2 regions of the Paenibacillus sp. EKM212P genome follow, and region 2 is predicted to be linked to the other one. Evidence: riboswitches for the same ligand, from Rfam matches in the RefSeq annotation. Region 2 holds a riboswitch; the other holds the start of a gene.
The links. Region 2 has a riboswitch for S-adenosylmethionine ahead of G9G54_RS17955 (methionine ABC transporter ATP-binding protein). Riboswitches for the same ligand answer to the same signal wherever they lie in the genome.
Positions count from the first base shown of each region.

Region 1 (9,365 bases), on a different contig from region 2:
CGTACAAGCAATAAGGAAGAAGCCATCAAGGTGCTGAAAGCACTTACGGAATGATAAAGGGGATGGAATGAAATGGGCATATATACTAGAACAGGTGATGAAGGACAAACTTCTGTGATCGGCGGTCGAGTGTCCAAAGATGATGATCGTGTGGAGGCATACGGTACAATTGACGAGCTGAACAGCTTTGTAGGACAAGCGATCAGCTTTGCCGAAGGGGAAGAGTTTACGGATATTCGGACTCAATTGGAAGAAATACAGCAGGAGCTGTTTGATTGTGGTTCGGATTTGGCGTTTGTTAAAATTAGTGAAAGCAAATATAAGGTGAAAGACGAGCTGGCAGAGCGTCTGGAAGGCTGGATTGATGCATGTCAGGAGGAAAATCCGAAGGTGGAGCGTTTTATTATACCGGGTGGTAGCACATTATCCTCAACGCTTCATGTTTGCCGTACAGTTTGCCGACGCGCGGAACGCCGTGCTGTTACACTAGGTAAACATACGGATGTTAATCCGGCGGTACGTCGGTATTTGAACCGCCTTTCTGATTATTTCTTTGCCGTTGCTCGTACAGCGAATGTCCGTCAGGGTGTGCCCGATGTCGAATATGTGCGCAGCAAAAAAGTGTTCCGCAAATAAGGAGGCAACCGGGAATTTGTGATGAGCTTGTATTATGAACCTATCGTATATACGATCCCTCCTGAGGAGGAGGGCATGCTGTTGAAGACTATTTTACAAAAACGTATGAACATTTCTCGAAAGTTAATATCCAAACTCAAGCTGACCGAGCAAGGTATTATGCTGAACGGGACACGTGTGTACATCAGCGTAAAGGTAAAGTCCGGGGATCGAGTAGAAATTCGCATGGAGCGCGAGCGTTCTGATGATATTTTACCTGAACCCATTCCTTTTGAGATATTGTTTGAGGATGAACATCTGTTAGTGGTGAACAAGGCGGCGGGCATGATTGTCCATCCGACTCACGGTCATTACACAGGAACGCTGGCTAATGGGGTTGTGCATTATTGGCAGGCCAAGGGAGAACTGTTCCGGTTTCGTCCTGTTCATCGTCTTGATCAAGAGACGACGGGTGTGCTGGTAGTAGCCAAAAATCCGTATGTACACCAGCATATTTCTGAGCAGATGATTGCGGGAACGGTGGATAAGCGCTATACGGCTCTGGTGCATGGGCACCCTGAGCTGCAGATAGGAAAGGTAGACGGACCGATTGACCGCAACCCGGATGATCCGCATTTACGTATGGTGACCCCGGATGGTTATCCTGCCCTTACGCTGTATAAGCTGGAGGAAGTGTGGAACGGGGGAAGTCGTATTGGGCTAAAGTTGGAATCCGGGCGTACGCACCAAATTCGAGTGCATATGACTTATATCGGTTGTCCGTTGATCGGAGATAAAATGTATCGGATTACACCTGATGATGCTGCGCAACGTGAGCGATATGATCAGCTTGATGCCAAGATGCCTCGACAGGCTCTGCATGCCTCAGAGCTATCCTTGGAGCATCCTGTTACCAGGGAGCGGCTGACGTTCTATGCTCCTCTACCTGACGATATGGCTGAAATGCAGGAGCTATTAAGAGCGCAATATCTTTCAGAATAAAATATAAATAAGCGATGAAAACCAAATGGAGGTTAATCTAGCGATGAGCCAACTGAAAGTATATCAGTATTCTAAATGCAGTACCTGTCGTAATGCAGTGAAATGGCTGCAAAACAAGGGACATGAGACGGAACTTATTCCTATTTTTGAACAACCGCCCGGCCCGGAGGAATTGGAAGACTTGATTCGCAAAAGCGGGCTGGAGCTGAAAAAGTTTTTCAATACAAGCGGTGAGGTGTACAAAGAGTTAAAGCTGAAAGATAAGCTTGGAGACATGAGCCGTGAAGAGCAAATTTCGCTTTTATCCTCGAATGGAAGATTAATCAAACGCCCGATTGTAACCGACGGTAACAAAGTAACGGTAGGATTCAAAGAGGAAACATTTGAGGGCACATGGGGAGCTCAATAACGCCCAATTAACCCCCACGATATGTTATACTGTGGGGGTTAAATATTATGATGAATGGGAGCAATACAATCTGTGACACAACGCAATGAACAATCCGTAATGCTGGTTGACGGCATGGCCCTGCTATTTCGCGCTTATTATGCAACCGCCGCAAACGGTTATATCCGTCGTACAAAAGCTGGAGTGCCAACGAACGCCATATATGGTTTTATTCGATATTTTTGGGATGCAGTCCAAACGTTTAATCCTACACACGTCATTTGCTGCTGGGATATGGGCGGAACGACATTTCGTGGGGAACATTTTGCTGCGTATAAGGGAAACCGTGCCGACGCACCAGATGATTTGATTCCCCAATTTACATTGATTCGGGAAGTGACGGACAGCCTCGGCATTCCCAACATTGGAGCGGAAGGTTTTGAAGCCGATGATTGTATCGGTACGCTTGCACGCCATTATTCGCAAAATGAGGACATGGATGTAATGATTCTCTCGGGAGATCATGATTTACTTCAATTAGTGGATGATCGGACACGGGTCATTATTATGAAAAAAGGGCACGGCAATTATATGGTATACACCCCGGAGACCCTGCTGACTGAAAAAGGGCTTAAACCACGCCAAGTGGTGGACCTTAAAGGCCTGATGGGGGATGCAAGCGATAATTATCCAGGAGTACGAGGTATTGGTGAGAAAACGGCACTCAAGCTGGTGCAGGAATACGACTCTATTGAAGGCATCCTGGAGAATTTGGATCAATTAACACCCTCGGTCCGTAAAAAAATTGAGAGTGATTTGGATATGCTGCATCTTTCACGCAAGCTTGCTGAAATTCACTGCGGTGTACCTGTAGCATGTGCTTTGGATAGCTGTCTGCTGACGCTGGATCACGTGCAAATTGTAGACAAGTTTGAGCAGCTTGAAATGAAAAGCTTGTGTACATTGATGGGTGTCGCAACCGGATCATAATGAAGCTGTTAGGCTTGATACGGACAATTTAAGTGAAGTAAGTTTATAGGGATGCTGACGCTAGGTGCGTTAGTGTCCTTATTTTTATACCGTTATGTCAAGGGAGTTGTATAGTCATGTGAAGGATTATATACAATTGCGATAAGGGGATTGACCTCGGGCACATTTCAGGTGAATATAGTGGAGAGAGAACCGGATTATTGAAAGGGGACAACAGCAACTATGACAGTATTGGGAGCAATTGAGGCAGGCGGTACCAAATTTGTATGTGGAATTGGCAACGAACATGGGGAGGTACTGGAAAGAGCAAGCTTTCCAACGACCACCCCAGCAGAAACAATGGAGAATGTCATCGCATTTTTTGAAGGCAAGGGCATTGAAGCATTGGGTGTAGGCTCGTTCGGGCCGATTGATCCAATCGAAGGCAGTGATACATATGGCTATATTACAACAACGCCAAAGCCACATTGGGGAAATTACAATTTAATTGGCAAACTGAAACAGCATTTTGACGTGCCTATGGGGTTTGACACGGATGTGAATGGAGCAGCACTTGGTGAGTCTATTTGGGGTGCCGCCAAAGGATTGGACAACTGTCTGTATATTACGATAGGTACAGGCATCGGGGCGGGTGCTTTGGTTGGTGGAAAGCTGATACATGGATTATCCCACCCGGAAATGGGACATATTCTGGTACGTCGTCACCCAGAAGATACTTACGAGGGGACATGTCCTTATCACGGAGATTGTTTGGAGGGACTGGCAGCAGGTCCTGCGCTCGAAAAAAGATGGAAGGTTAAAGGACATGAGCTTTCTGTCGACCACCCAGCCTGGGAAATGGAAGCGTACTATTTGGCACAGGCTTTAATGAGCTATGTATTAATCCTGTCACCGCAAAAAATTATTATGGGCGGGGGAGTGATGAAGCAAAACCAATTGTTCCCGCTCATTCGTACCAAGCTTCAAGAGCTTTTGAACGGATACGTACAGCATTCGAGTCTGACAACAGATATTGAGCAATATATCGTATCTCCGGGATTGGGTGACAATGCTGGATTGTGCGGTGCTCTGGCATTGGCAAAGGAAAAGCTGAATCATTAGAATTTATGGTTGACGGCACTCCAAGGTACGGTTATTATATAGGCAACAGCATAGTACGGCTCAAAAAGGGAAGCACCTTTCTTGCGAATACGCAGGATAGGTGCTTTTTTTGCGTTTTTGTGTTGTGCGGGACTGTCTTTACAATGATAATGAGGGAGGAAGAAATCATGGAGATTGTATTTTTAAATCGCTTGTCCAAACGGAATGAACAGGGCTATGAGGACTTTGCTCAGGTATGGATTGGGCAGCATGAAGGGGGATGGAGTGCAGGCTGGAGCACACAACATGTCCCGGATGAAAGTATAGACGACCTTTGGTATGAGGGCAGCTTGTGGCAGGAATTACTGCATGTATACCGTCATGAGCTAGCGCTCAAAATGGCTGAGGGCTACAGGCCCTTAATCCATGGCGTATTTCATGAGCAAGAAGGATCATCAGGACGAGGACAAACGCTGCAAAAGCTGTATTGCTACAGTGATTTGTTTCCACGTGATGAAGTGTATGAGCAGTTGACAATGTGGAGACGGCAAAAAGCAGCAACGGAACGAAAAGCGCCTTATTTTATCGCTACGAATCGGCTGCTTCGACTCATTAGCGTCTATCTTCCCCATACCGAAGAAGAATTGTTGGAGCTGCCTGGTATGGGGCAGGGTAAGGTGTCGCAATATGGGACGGAGCTATTGGCTATTACGACACAAAATGACCGGACCACGCCATTTCCGTTGAACTGGGTAACAGAGACGCTGGAAGAAGAAGTTTTTTTGTCATGGCTATACAAGCAAAAAGAGAACCAATACAGGCAGGAGCTGAATAAGTTCAGCCTAACTAGAACGATTATCGAAGGCATTTCGGACGGTCTTTCACTGGAGCATATCGGGATGAAGACAGGTTTGCATCGTAGAGAAATGATTGAAGCTGTGGAGCATTTGGACAGGGATGGCATTAATATGGAGAAGCTGATTCGCAAGGAATTGGTGAATGTATCTGAGGAGGAGCAGGCAGCCATCTGGTCTGCTTATGAAGAGTTGGGGGATACGCTGCTCAAGCCCGTCATGCTGAAAGTGTATGGGGAAGAAAAGGCGACAGAAACAGGATTGGATCAAATTTATGAGCGTCTGCGTCTGATCCGTATACGGTTTCGCAATCAGCAGGTACCCGACCGACATGTTGGATAATATAGAACTGATTGGATAAAGCTAAAGTATTAAAGTACATTCAGGGTCCAACATACTAAAAAGCAGCAGCCAGTTCCTCATAGGACACGGCTGCTGCTTTTTATGATCAAGCTTGAAAATCGAAATAGGTATCCAACTCCGTACTTTTTCCCCTTTTCTTTTTAAACCCAGTCTTTCTTGCGGAAAATACAGAACATACTGACACCTAGTGCCACCATAATACCAATGACGACAAAATAGCCATAACGTGTATGAAGTTCAGGCATATTATCGAAGTTCATCCCATATATTCCGGTAATGACCGTCAATGGCATAAATACGGTCGTTATTGCCGTAAACACACGCATAATTTCATTGGCACGATTGGCGATACTGGATTGATAAGCTTCTCGAAGGTTACCCATCAAATCGCGGTAAGTTTCAAAAGTCTCCGAAATTTTCACAGCATTTTCATAAATGTCGCTGAAATATTTTTGCAATTGATCGTCGATGAGTCGCAAATCCCGTTTGTTCAGGGTATTGATGACTTCCTTTTGCGGCCCCAGCACCTTTTTCAGCCACAGAATCTCACTGCGTAAGCCGATGATTTCGTTCAAATGCGACTTTTTCGTATGCATTAGAATATCTTCTTCCAGCTTTTCAATGCGGACCTCAATCCGGTCACCAACCAGAAAATAGTTGTCAACAATCAAGTCGACCAACAGATACATAAAACGGTCAGGCTGGCTGACTTCTTGCTCCCACAGCATAGGCTTGAGGGTACGAAGCTCATTGATTTTCTGCTTGGTCACCGTAATGATAAAATGGCGGCCGAGAAAAATGTTCAAAGCTCGCAAAAATATTTCTTCATCATCAAAACGAATGCTATTTACAACGATAAAATAATGGCTTTCATAAATTTCGATCTTCGGACGTTGTTCTTCTTCACTCAAACAGTCTTCTACTGCAAGATCATGCATGGAAAATAAAGGTTGTAGCACTGCCAAATCATCGACATCGGCATCAATCCAATAAAAACCTTCTGCCGGTGCAGTAAGCGCCATTTCAATTTCTTCGACAGGGGTAAAAACCCCGTTGTTGACCAAACGGATTTTCATATATGTCACTCCTTATGCTCCGTCGTAACGGAAATACGTTTACCTTAAGCATAAGGAATGAACTCAGTTAGCCAGTTAGCCGGTGCGGGTAAGCGTGCATTCTCATCAAAAGCCGGAGACTTTTGGAGCATGCAGAGCCTGGCGTCCCGTCTTTCGGCAAGCTGAAGTCATTCCTATGCTGTTGTTCAGGGATCGCCGCCTACTCGGACTCGGGTCGCCTTCCATTCCGGATTCACCTCTCAAATGTTCTTTTTTAGATTGCCACAGTATCGCAGGAAACACTCAAATCTGCACTACTGCTCCATATTTTTGCCTAATAGCACTTGTATAGTATAACGCTCGGCCTACGGCCTTTCAAGCGCAAAATCATGGGCTAAATCAACAGTAGTGGCAAGAGCTTCAACGAAAGGAGGGATATGATTTAACCTATGGAAAAGGTAGACAAAATGTGATTGCAGGGCACAAATTTACAAGTCCCATCTTGACGAAGCCCAGCCGATGCATTAAAGTGAACAACAAGAACTTTGTGAACCCAAAATGAATATAGCGAAATCTTATCAAGAGCAGGTGGAGGGACTAGCCCGATGATACCCGGCAACCGGCGATTTTAATCGCACGGTGCTAATTCTTGCAGGACGCGCGCTTTGTACAAAGAGCGTTGCCCTGACAGATGAGAGAGGCGCATATGGATACAAATATGACCTTTCTCTAACCAGAGAAAGGTCTTTTTATTATATGCCCGGCATCTCAACAAGACGATTTTCGCAAAACTTACCGAACAAGGAGTGAGTTTACATGCCGATTAAAATCCCAGACACGCTACCTGCCAAGGAAGTGCTGGAGGGCGAAAATATTTTCGTAATGGATGAAAGCCTGGCTTATCATCAGGACATTCGTCCGTTGCGCATCGCCATTTTGAATTTGATGCCTACGAAGGAAACAACGGAAACCCAACTATTGCGCCTGGTCGGCAATACGCCGCTGCAAGTGGACGTCACGCTGGTGCACATGAAGTCTCATGTATCCAAAAATACATCGCAAGAATATTTGAATATGTTCTATAAAACGTTTGACGAGATCAAGAACAGTCGTTTTGACGGCATGGTCATTACAGGAGCTCCGGTTGAACAGCTTGAGTTTGAGGATGTGAACTACTGGGAGGAGATCCGGCAAATCTTTGAGTGGACGAAAACGAATGTAACTTCGACCATGCACATTTGTTGGGCCTCACAGGCAGGTTTATACCATCATTTCAATGTCCCGAAATACGGGCTCGACTACAAATGCTTTGGCGTATTTCCACACACCGTGATTAAACCTAAAGTAAAATTGCTACGCGGCTTTGATGAACTGTTTTATGCCCCTCACTCCAGACATACGGAGGTTCGGCGGGAAGATATTGATCATATCGCCGAATTAGAAGTTTTATCCGAATCCGAGGAAGCTGGAGTGTACCTTGTAGCCACGCTTGACGGTAAACAAATTTTTGTAACTGGGCATTCTGAATATGACCCGCTTTCATTGAAATGGGAATACGACCGCGATGTGGCCAAAGGAATGGATATTGAAGTTCCCAAAAATTATTTTCCTAATGATGATCCTGAGCGCACACCGCCCTCAATCTGGCGGGCGCATGCCAATTTATTATTCTCGAATTGGCTGAACTATTATGTATACCAAGAGACACCTTACGATATCGGGCCCCAGATTTAAAAAAGGGGCTTGTAGTTTACCCTTGTACAGTACCACCTTGCAGTAGCGCAGCAGTATAGTCTTTGACATCCATTTTTGCAGGATTGGTTATAGCACCCACTATGGAAGTTAACAGGAGGATTCATATGAGTGAGAAACAGTGGAAAATCGAAAGTAGATTGGCACAAATCGGTTCAGTAGAGGAGCCAGTAACCGGGGCTGTTAATTACCCGATTTACCAATCTACGGCGTTCCGCCATCCCCGTCTGGGTCAAAGCACAGGATTTGATTATATTCGGACGATCAATCCCACGCGAAAGGTACTGGAAGAGGCTTCTGCTGCACTTGAATCTGGTGATGCAGGCTTTGCATGTAGCTCAGGTATGGCGGCGCTGCAAACGGTATTTGCATTGTTTGGACAGGGAGATCATCTCATAGTATCGCTGGATCTGTATGGCGGGACATATCGTTTGCTGGAGCGTATTTTATCTAAATTTGGTGTAACAGCCAGTTATGTGGATACGAACGATCTTGAAGCACTCGAACAGTCATGTCGACCGAATACCAAAGCTGTATTCATAGAAACACCTACAAATCCGTTAATGATGATTACTGATATTCGAGCGGTGGCTGAATGGGCATCACAACATCAGTTGCTTACCATTGTAGATAATACGCTGCTAACACCATACTTCCAGCGGCCATTGGAACTCGGCGCGGATATTGTGGTACATAGCGCAACCAAGTATTTGGGCGGACACAACGATGTGCTGGCAGGGTTAATCGTAACCAAAGGCAAAGAGCTATCAGCTGAAATTTCCTTTCTGCACAATTCCATAGGGGCCGTGCTTTCCCCGAGTGACTGCTATCAGTTGATGAAGGGGATGAAGACGTTAGCGCTGCGTATGGACCGACATGAGCATAATGCAACAGTGCTGTCTAACTATTTACTGACGCATCCGGCGGTGGCAGAAGTATTCTATCCAGCTCTCGAAGGCCACCCAGGTCGTGAGATTCAAAATAAACAATCCAGCGGAAATACAGGTATCTTCTCCTTTAAAGTAAAGGATGCTCGTTATGTGGAACCTTTGCTTCGTCACATTAAGCTCATTGCGTTTGCGGAAAGTCTCGGCGGTGTTGAGTCGCTAATGACCTATCCCGCGGTGCAGACACATGCGGACATACCAGCAGAAATTCGGGATGCTGTCGGGGTAGATGACAGGCTATTGCGTTTCTCCGTAGGCATTGAGCATACAGACGACCTCATTGAAGATTTGCGTTCGGCGTTGGAAGCGGCACGTCAAG
Region 1 covers NZ_JAAMNR010000001.1:796,625-805,989, reverse strand. The annotation lists gene G9G54_RS03785 (hypothetical protein) at 1-54, shown strand, start outside; gene G9G54_RS03780 (cob(I)yrinic acid a,c-diamide adenosyltransferase) at 73-636, shown strand; gene G9G54_RS03775 (RluA family pseudouridine synthase) at 658-1,617, shown strand; gene G9G54_RS03770 (arsenate reductase family protein) at 1,661-2,026, shown strand; gene G9G54_RS03765 (5'-3' exonuclease) at 2,099-2,995, shown strand; gene G9G54_RS03760 (ROK family protein) at 3,218-4,096, shown strand; gene G9G54_RS03755 (HRDC domain-containing protein) at 4,264-5,271, shown strand; gene corA (magnesium/cobalt transporter CorA) at 5,433-6,368, opposite strand; SAM riboswitch class I at 6,920-7,045, shown strand; gene metA (homoserine O-acetyltransferase MetA) at 7,164-8,081, shown strand; gene G9G54_RS03740 (PLP-dependent transferase) at 8,207-9,365, shown strand, end outside.
Region 1: another riboswitch for S-adenosylmethionine. It lies ahead of metA (homoserine O-acetyltransferase MetA); the one in region 2 lies ahead of G9G54_RS17955 (methionine ABC transporter ATP-binding protein).

Region 2 (9,365 bases):
GCCAAGCCCTCGCTTCTCCAGCATGACCAAAGCCAAAATGAATAATACGTCCCCATTGCTGGCTACGCATGTGAGGCAATACCAAATGATCCAGCAGCATGGTACCAACCAGATTTCCTTGTATCATGGCATGAATCTCAGCTACACTGTAATCCGCAAACAGACGGCGTTCCCGGATGAACGGTCCGGCATTGTTCACCATAATATCGACTCCACCCAGCCGATCCTGTACTTCACCAATCAGCCTCGTGATATCTTCCTGAACAGAGATATCCCCTTGTAAAGACAGGCAGCGTACTCCCTTAGACTCAATCACCCGCTTAAGCGCTTCGGCTTCTGCTTGGCTATGCACATAATTTAGCGCAATATTACAGCCTTCATCCGCCAGACGCAAAGCGGTCGTTTTACCTAAACCTTTGGCACTGCCGGTTATGAATGCGACTTTATCTCTCAACAATTTTCCTCCTGTTCACAGAGAACGGTCACCCCCAAGTATAAAATATTTAAGCTTCCCCTACAACTCCATCCAAAAAGAAACCCCAGTCCTCTTGTTCAAGAGAATCTGGGGTTTGCGTGCAATGCGTTCTCGTTCCCTGCTTAAAATGCCGGGATAATTGCGCCTTGGTATTTATCTTCAATGAATTTTTTAGTTTCTGGAGATTGCAAAGCTTTAAGCAACTTCTGAATCGCTTCGGAATCTTTATTATCAGGACGTGCTACCAGAACGTTAGCATATGGAGAATCCTTGTCTTCCAGTGCCAGTGCATCCTTCGTAGGGTTCAGCTTCGCTTCCAGAGCGTAGTTCGTGTTGATCAACGCAATGTCTACTTCAGGCAACTGACGTGGCAGCATAGCCGCTTCCAAAGTCTTGAATTCCAAATTTTTCGGATTCTCTGTAATATCTTTCACCGTGGATTCAATGTTTCCTTCGTCTTTCAACTTAATCAGACCTTGCTTTGATAACAGCAGCAAAGCACGGCCTCCGTTTGTCGCATCGTTCGGAATGGCTACAGTTGCGCCATCTGGGATTTCATCAAGCTTTTTATATTTTTGGGAGTAGATACCGAATGGCTCCAAATGAACTGCGCCCACAGAAACCAGATCCATTTTGCGCTCTTTGTTCATCACATCCAGGTAAGGTACATGTTGAAAGAAGTTAGCATCCAGTTGCTTGTCAAACAATTGTACGTTCGGCTGTACATAGTCGTTAAACTGAACGACTTGGAGACGAACCCCTTCTTTTTCCAACTGAGGCTTGATCGCTTCCAAAATTTCCGCATGCGGCACAGGAGAAGCTCCAATTTTCAGCTCCACTTCACGTGGTGATCCACCTGTATTTTCGGTCGCATTGTTTGTATCCGATGTTGTGCTCTTTGTACCGCAAGCCGCCAGCACCGCAATTAATGTCAAGCTTAATACAGCCAATACCCATTTCTTCATGTTATTACCCCTCCAATAATTTGTAATATTCAGGAGCAGACGTCCTGATTAATAAGGATATCTATATGTTTTCCCTATTTTCGAGTATAATGCCGCACGAGACGATCTCCCGCCATTTGCAGCAATTGTACCAATACGACCATCAGCACGACCGCAACGATCATGACAGCCGTTTCATAACGATAATAGCCGTAGTTGATAGCCAGTGTACCCAGTCCACCGCCCCCGATCATCCCGGACATTGCCGTGTAGGATACGAGTGTAACGACGGTAATAGTTAATGCAGCGAGCAGACCCGGAAGTGCCTCACGTAACAGCACACGCCGGATAATTTGTCCTGTCGAGGCACCCATCGCTTGTGCGGCTTCAATGACACCCTTGTCCACTTCACGCAGAGACGTTTCGACAAGACGTGCGAAGAATGGGGCAGCCCCGATAACCAACGGCGGAATGGTTCCCAGCACCCCGGTCGAGGTACCTACCAGCGATCGTGTAAAAGGAATAAGTGCAACGATCAAAATGATAAAGGGTACGGAACGTAAAATGTTAACGATGAATGATAATACAATGTATATCACCTTCATCAGAGTTAACGAGGAGCGACTCGCCAGAAACAATAATATGCCAAGCGGCAAACCAATAATGAGGGTGAACAATGCGGATGCTCCGAGCATCTGAAGGGTTTCCAGAGTAGAATTCCCTAGCTCATCCCAACTCACTTGTGAAAAATCAAGTTCGCTCATTGTCCGATCACCTCCACATCAAGTCCTTGCCCAGACACTTCGCGCAGCGTATGCTCTATATCTTCATGGTTTCCTTCAAAACGAACGATCAGCTGTCCATAGGGTACATTTTTAATCGTAGATATGGTTCCCTGCAAGATCGCAAAATCAACACCAGTGCTTCGAGCCGTACGCGATAGAATCGCATCATATGTTTTACTGCCCAAGAAGGAGATACGTACCACCTGCGCCGACTCGCCGCCACCTGCTGCCGCAATCGCTGCTTGCAACTCCTCGGGATGTTCTGACTCCCGTTGGATAAAGTCCTTTGTTACCTGGTGCTGTGGCTTCAAAAATACTTCCGCCACTGGGCCTTGCTCCACGATGTCGCCCTGATGAATGACGCCAACTCGATCACAAATGCTTTGAATGACATGCATTTCATGTGTAATCAGCACGATGGTTAAATTAAAGCGCTGATTAATATCCAACAGCAATTTCAGGATAGACCCCGTCGTTTGCGGATCAAGCGCAGAAGTCGCTTCGTCACACAGCAATACATGAGGATCACTAGCCAGCGCCCGTGCAATTCCTACCCGCTGCTTCTGTCCACCTGAGAGCTGTGACGGATACTTTCCACTGTGTTCTTCCAGACCCACCAGTTCCAGCAGCTCACGAACTTTCATGTCCAGCTTTTCCCTGGGAGTGTTCACCAACCGCAAAGGAAATGCAATATTGTCATACACCGTTGCCGAAGATAACAAATTAAAATGCTGAAAAATCATTCCGATTTTTCGACGTTGCTTCTGTAACTGGGATTGACTCACAGTAGCGAGGTTTACCCCGTCTACCCATACTTCACCTGAAGTAGGGCGTTCCAATAAATTAATACAGCGGATCAATGTACTTTTCCCCGCCCCGGAGTGACCAATCACTCCGAATATTTCTCCACGCTTTATAGAAAGATTCAACCCAGATAGCGCATTAACGCGTCGGTTGCCTTTGCCATAATGCTTGGTTAACTGCTTAAGCTCTATCAACGTGCTGCGACCCCCTTCACTTCTTCCTTACCCTTTAACCAGTTGTCATCTCTCAGAATTGTATAAAATCGCTATTTATTTATACAAAAAAGAGCCCCTTTCACAGAATGAAAAGGGCCCCACCTTGCGAACCTTTTCTCATCTGCCAAAATCGCTATAACTCTAGCGGTTTTGTAGGAATTAGCACCATCATGTTCCCTCCCAGTGTATTACACCGGGAAAGAACGGGTTGCCGGGCTTCATCGGGCCAGTCCCTCCACCTCTCTGGATAAGAAAAATATGTTAAACTCCAGCTTTAGCTGTCCGTTAAGTTTATATAAAAAAACATAATTCAAGCATTTTTCTGAAACTAGGTTTCAGTATAGATAGTTTACATTGCTTTGTCAAAGGATATTTTCTATCATATTTTTGGGCGTACTGCCCGATTCTCCCATTGTTTCGCAGTATAAGTAAAGGCGTTTGACAGCGACCGACATACCATTTCCAAGCCCTGCTGCAAATCTTCCAAATGGTGATCGAGGTCCTCCAGTTGGATTTTTCCATACAAAGCTCGGTGTCGTTGCCAGAGATCATCCTGCATTTCCGTATTCATATAGTGTATCTCCGTATTCCGACGCTTACGCAGCCGATTGATGGCATCGTTGTAAGTATCCTTGATATCAATTAAATTATCGGTCAATACAGGATGCATTTTGAGATACTTGAGCTGCCGCAACACGGTAAAATATGAATAGTGCGCCTTATACTGCCCTGTTTTTAAATCATACAGATCATTTAGCCAGTTACCCAGCTTATCCAAAATAGAGAAAACCCGAACAAACCCATCTTTATAAAAGAAAACATATAACGCATAATCGGATTTTTCATCCTCACTCATATCTTCAGCATATCCGGCTTTCACTTTCATACGGAAAAAGGCGGAAGCATGATGGCTCTGCTCCAGTTCATCCAGAGATGACATTAGACCGCGTGTTAAAATATCCGCCTTCCGAAAATCGTGGGTCGGATCTCCACCAGCCTGAATTTGCCGCTCCAGCAGGTTCAACATAGCTGACATGCTATTCATGGCATCTAGCAGGATGCCTTTGTTCACACGTGGTGGCTCACCCAGTAGCTTGCGTATCATGCTTACGCCTCCTTATAAATGTAAAATCCGGCTGTAGGTTTAATTAGGGCGTCAAGCGAAATAACTTGTCCATCGTTGATCTACAAGCTTAACAATATCCTCACGCGGTAACACCTCATCTGGATACCCTGGCTTCATACGCGCATCCACTACAATCGGCAGCTTATAGTTCAGATGATGCAAACGCACTTCGCTGTCCGCGTACATATCCGTAGCCGGGTTAAAGCGTGTGAATACCGTCCACAGGAACGAGGCTTGAGAGCGAACGACTTCTTTGGCATCGTCTACAATGAAGACGAGCGGCCACTCTTGCTCACCCGCTGCTAATCGCTCCAAAACACGTGCCGCCAGCTCAGGCTCCTGCTCAAAGGACGCACCCGATACGACAAGGCAACCTCCGCAATAGGGCTCAATTTCACGAATTCCCGGCAGATCGCCTCCCTCATAAGCACGAGGCAATTCACGCACAGGCTCACCTATCCCCATCAGAATCGCCTTACTGCCATGATTCAGCTTGCGGCCTGTGTAATCGAGTGTATCGTGTGACGTGTGATTGAAAATAAATAAATCCCTTGCTGGATTAAATCGCTCCAGAATGGTTTCTAGCAGCAGGTTAAAGTCAGATAAATCAATGACTCGATCTGTCAGCATCAGGAACTTGGTCAATGACAATTGACCTTGACCCAAAATGGTAAAACCGGATACAAGCGCTTCACGGGAGTAGCTTTCACGTACGACTGCCGCTGCCAGCGCATGTACGCCCGTTTCCGCATACGCCCACAGGGACTTGACGGAAGGCATCACAAGCGGATAGGCAGGCGACAGCAGACGTTGCAAAAACTCACCGAGATAGTAGTCTTCTTGCCGAGGCTTACCTACAATGGTTGCCGGATAAATGGCATCCTTGCGGTGATGCATATGTTTGACATGAAATACAGGAAAATCATGCTGTAATGAATAATATCCAAAATGATCGCCAAACGGGCCTTCCGGACGGCGTTCATGAGGCGGCACATAACCGCTGATTGCAAATTCTGCTTCTGCTGGAATCCGGTGACCCCCAAGCGGATCTTCTGTCATGGGCAGCTTGCCTCCCATAATAAGCGAAGCCAGCAACAGCTCAGGCAAGTTTTCCGGTGCTGGAGCAATGGCAGACGCAATCAGAGCAGGCGGGCCACCAATGATAATCGTCGTAGGCAATGGCTCATTACGCAGCTCCGCTTCATGATAATGGAAACCGCCGCCTTTATGAATTTGCCAGTGAATGCCCGTTGTCTGATCATCATAAATCTGAATGCGGTACATCCCCAGATTATGATCCTTAGACTGACCTGGCTTCTCGGTATACACAAGTGGAAGCGTAATAAACGGCCCCCCGTCCTCATGCCAACTGGTCACTTTAGGCAGTGGTGCCAGCGGAGCCTCTGTACGGCGAACTCCCAATACAGGGGCCTCGCTATGAGATACTGTTTTTAGCCCTACTTTTAGCATGTCCTTAATCAGGCCACGTTCATTCCACAATGCTTTGGGTGTAGGTGGAAACAATGTTTTGGTGGCTCCGACAATCGCATCCATCAGTTGCTCTGGTCGCGGGCCAAAAGCCATATCCACACGGCGATTTGTGCCAAACAGATTACTGGCTACAGGAAACGGGGTTCCTTTTACATTCGTGAACAGCAGTGCCGGCCCTTCTTCCTCAATGACTCTTCGATGAATCTCAGCCAGCTCCAAGTAAGGATCGACAGGTGCCTCTATAATTTTAAGATGATTTTCTTTACGCAACGCTTCAATAAATTGGCGCAAATTCTGGTAGATCAACTGGACGACTCCTCCTAAGCAAATCAAGCCCTCGAGAAACTCGTGGGCCTGGTTTGTTTCTTATATGCTATTATACGTGTTTAAACGCCTCTTGGGCAAAAATCCGCTTCACTATGATCTATGAAATGCTTAGGTACGTTGTGCTTGGGTCGGAACAAGCTTGCGATCCGGTGACAATTGCCATACACGATAGCTCAGATAAGCCAAAATGGAGAACAACGATGCAATCACCAGCATATGTCCCAGCACGATAAACATGTAGATTTCAGGTCTATTGACGTACAACAAGATAATTCCAATCACCACTTGAAGCAAAATTAACAAGACCGATACGACACCCAATATACGAATATCTCGGTGATTCGGGTGATAACGGTATGAGTAGTGACCCACAGCCAAGATAATGACGAACAGCAGACCGGCTGAAATCTGATGAAGCAGCAGTGGAGATATGAAGCCCCCAATATTTACAACCTTCTGGATGACCGAGTGACTAAGCAACGCCCCTGAATAGACAGCAATATAGGTATAGATCGTCGATAGCCATATAAAGTTGCGATAGCCCCGACTGACACGCCCAGGAATCAGACGCGGAGTGTGGCGTGAGTCCGCGTGCTCCTGCCAGGCCCCCAGCGTCATCATAGTTGCACTGGCAAAGGCGATAAGCGCAAAGCCAAAATGCAGTCCCATGACAGCAGCCGATTGGGAGAAAATTACAGCCAACGCCCCCATGGCACCTTGTATGATGACAAACAAGAGCGTGAGCAGCGAGAATAGCTGTAAATCCTTCCGATGCTTCATAAACAGCAAAAAGCCAACAAATGAGGCGATAGAAAGAATCCCGGCCATGGCACTGACGGAGCGATGAGAGAACTCAATAAGGGATGCGATCGTATGTGCCGGAACCAGCTTACCATTGCACAGCGGGAATTCCCGGCCACAGCCGAGACCCGAATCCGTCCGTGTCACGACACCTCCACCGAAGGTAGCCAAAAACATGACAATACATGTTACGAGTGCCAGCCATTTTAATATTCTAATTTTGTTATTCAAATTCACCCGTATCCTTCCAAATATAATATTTATTCACTTTATATGTTGTGAAATGATCACTTATAGTAATTATAACTGATATATCGTTCCTTGACATACGAGCTTTGTTGACAAAATGTGAACGTGTCCGTGAGAAAGCCGCCCCCTTAGAAGGAAGCGGCTTTCTGAATGTCTTGATGTTTAAAATTCACTTTGTAACCTTCATGCATGTACAGCATTCATTATTTTGCCAAGCTCGCATGGACTTCAACAGCCCGATCCAAAAATTGCTCAATCTCCTCGCGGGATTTGCGCAGTCTGTTCACCAGACGTACCAGTTCTCTGCCTTCACTGTAAGCGATAAAGCTAGGAATACCCAATACATTCTGCTCTTGACTGACGCTTTCGGCCTGTTCTACATCAATCTCAATTAATGTAAGCTTATCTGCATATTGTTGTTCCACATCAGGCATGAACGGATCAATGAAATGACAATCCCCACACCAGTCCGCCTTAAATACAGCCACCGTTACGCCGGAAGTAGATATTGCCTTATTAAAGTCTTCATGAGAGACGATTTTTTGCATGGATGATTCCTCCTTAAATTCTTTATATGCTGAAAAGATTGCACTTTCTATTGTAACGCCAAGTGAAGCTTTTGCACACTCCCCCATTCTGCTTCACATGCCGATTGGAAGCCCTCTCATTGAGGCATACTAAAGATATACTTAAGAATCCACATAAGCGACGACATCCTAGCAGCATACCCAACATACTTGGCAGGATACGGGGATGCTTGCAATTGGAAAGGAGGTTATTTAATCATGTCTCTTACCGAATGGCTCCATACAGCATCTCGACAGCTTCAAGGAGGGCTAAAGCTACTGGGTTCCGTTCCCCGTGTTGCAGAGGAAGCTTGGGAGGGCAAACGGGCGGCTTGGACCGAATCCCGCAAATTACGCTACCCCTTGCGTGAACTAGCGTGGGATTATCATACAGCACAGGCCGCTATGAATGAAGCTGAAGCGTTAATGCTGGTGAACGGACCCGCTACGCGTCCCTCTTCTCTGAATATGCCCTTATGCGAAACAGACTGTGAGCTGCTGGAGCGGATCAAGAACGATACGGCAAAGGAAAATCGAAGTAACGTCACTCGGACTGCCGCATACCTTGAATGCTATCGTGGCTACCCGGAGTTACACTGGGCATTACTGGCCCACCTGGTTTCTCGTAATGGCGGCTATAATATGACCGATCTGAAAGGGGGACTGATTAGCAACCTGTTCGGCGAACAGGAAAAGGAATGGCTGTATCGGCTACTGGAGCGCTGTAACGCCCTTATTTTTCAGGACGCTTATCCGCAGTTGCAACTTTACATGCACAGCCGCCATTTGGGTCGGAGTTGCTTTCATTTGTTGCCTTATTTTCACGTTTCGCCATTCATGAAGCCCTTTTGGGAACGCTTCTGGGCTTGGCGGGATAGCTCTCTGTTGACTGTTGCGCTCATCATTAATGAACAAAACTATATTGAAGGACGTGTGGTAAAAGATCCGTATTTTCAGAAATTTGTGACACACAAGCCGGGCTTTTATTTGCATGACTGGCTCCAGCTTAATCAGGTTATATTTCCACTTGGGCTGAATGGTGGACTTGCTGGACTAGTGATGGAGCGTTTCGGCCATTTGGACGAGCGGATCGGCTTTGGCAAAAGTCTCTATGCTATGCTCTTCGGCCATCAGCAGGTGCTGGACCAGGTATCAGCATTCGCTAACAGTGTGCCGCATACGGGTTCACGCAGCGACTATTGGCCCGGACTGTTCACCCCGAATGAACAAAAAGCGCTGCACTCTCCAGATGAAAGTGCAACGCTTTTAGCACATGAATGGCTACCGCCAGGACAACGTCTGTACAGCCCGGAGCTGAACGCCGTCTGGTCCGATACAGCTTATGATCCAATCCCCCGGTATGACTGGTTTCAGGACGGCTCCACACTTGGGCATCTCAGCGAACCAAGGCGACCGCTGTTATTTGCCATGCGCCACGAGCATCGCCATGGCATCCAAAAAACAGCAATGGCCCACGTTGCCCATAACAGCTTGCAACCTTTCCACTGATAGACTGGAGGACTCTTTTAGCCTCGCTGTCCTGTGGACTCACGCTGTAGGCGCATTAACGGACGTAGTACCT
Region 2 covers NZ_JAAMNR010000006.1:68,416-77,780, reverse strand. The annotation lists gene G9G54_RS17970 (SDR family oxidoreductase) at 1-454, opposite strand, end outside; gene G9G54_RS17965 (MetQ/NlpA family ABC transporter substrate-binding protein) at 598-1,440, opposite strand; gene G9G54_RS17960 (methionine ABC transporter permease) at 1,515-2,183, opposite strand; gene G9G54_RS17955 (methionine ABC transporter ATP-binding protein) at 2,180-3,202, opposite strand; SAM riboswitch class I at 3,338-3,477, opposite strand; gene G9G54_RS17950 (Cthe_2314 family HEPN domain-containing protein) at 3,603-4,328, opposite strand; gene G9G54_RS17945 (UbiD family decarboxylase) at 4,380-6,146, opposite strand; gene G9G54_RS17940 (COX15/CtaA family protein) at 6,276-7,205, opposite strand; gene G9G54_RS17935 (thioredoxin family protein) at 7,421-7,765, opposite strand; gene G9G54_RS17930 (DUF2515 family protein) at 8,003-9,292, shown strand; gene G9G54_RS17925 (putative polysaccharide biosynthesis protein) at 9,310-9,365, opposite strand, start outside.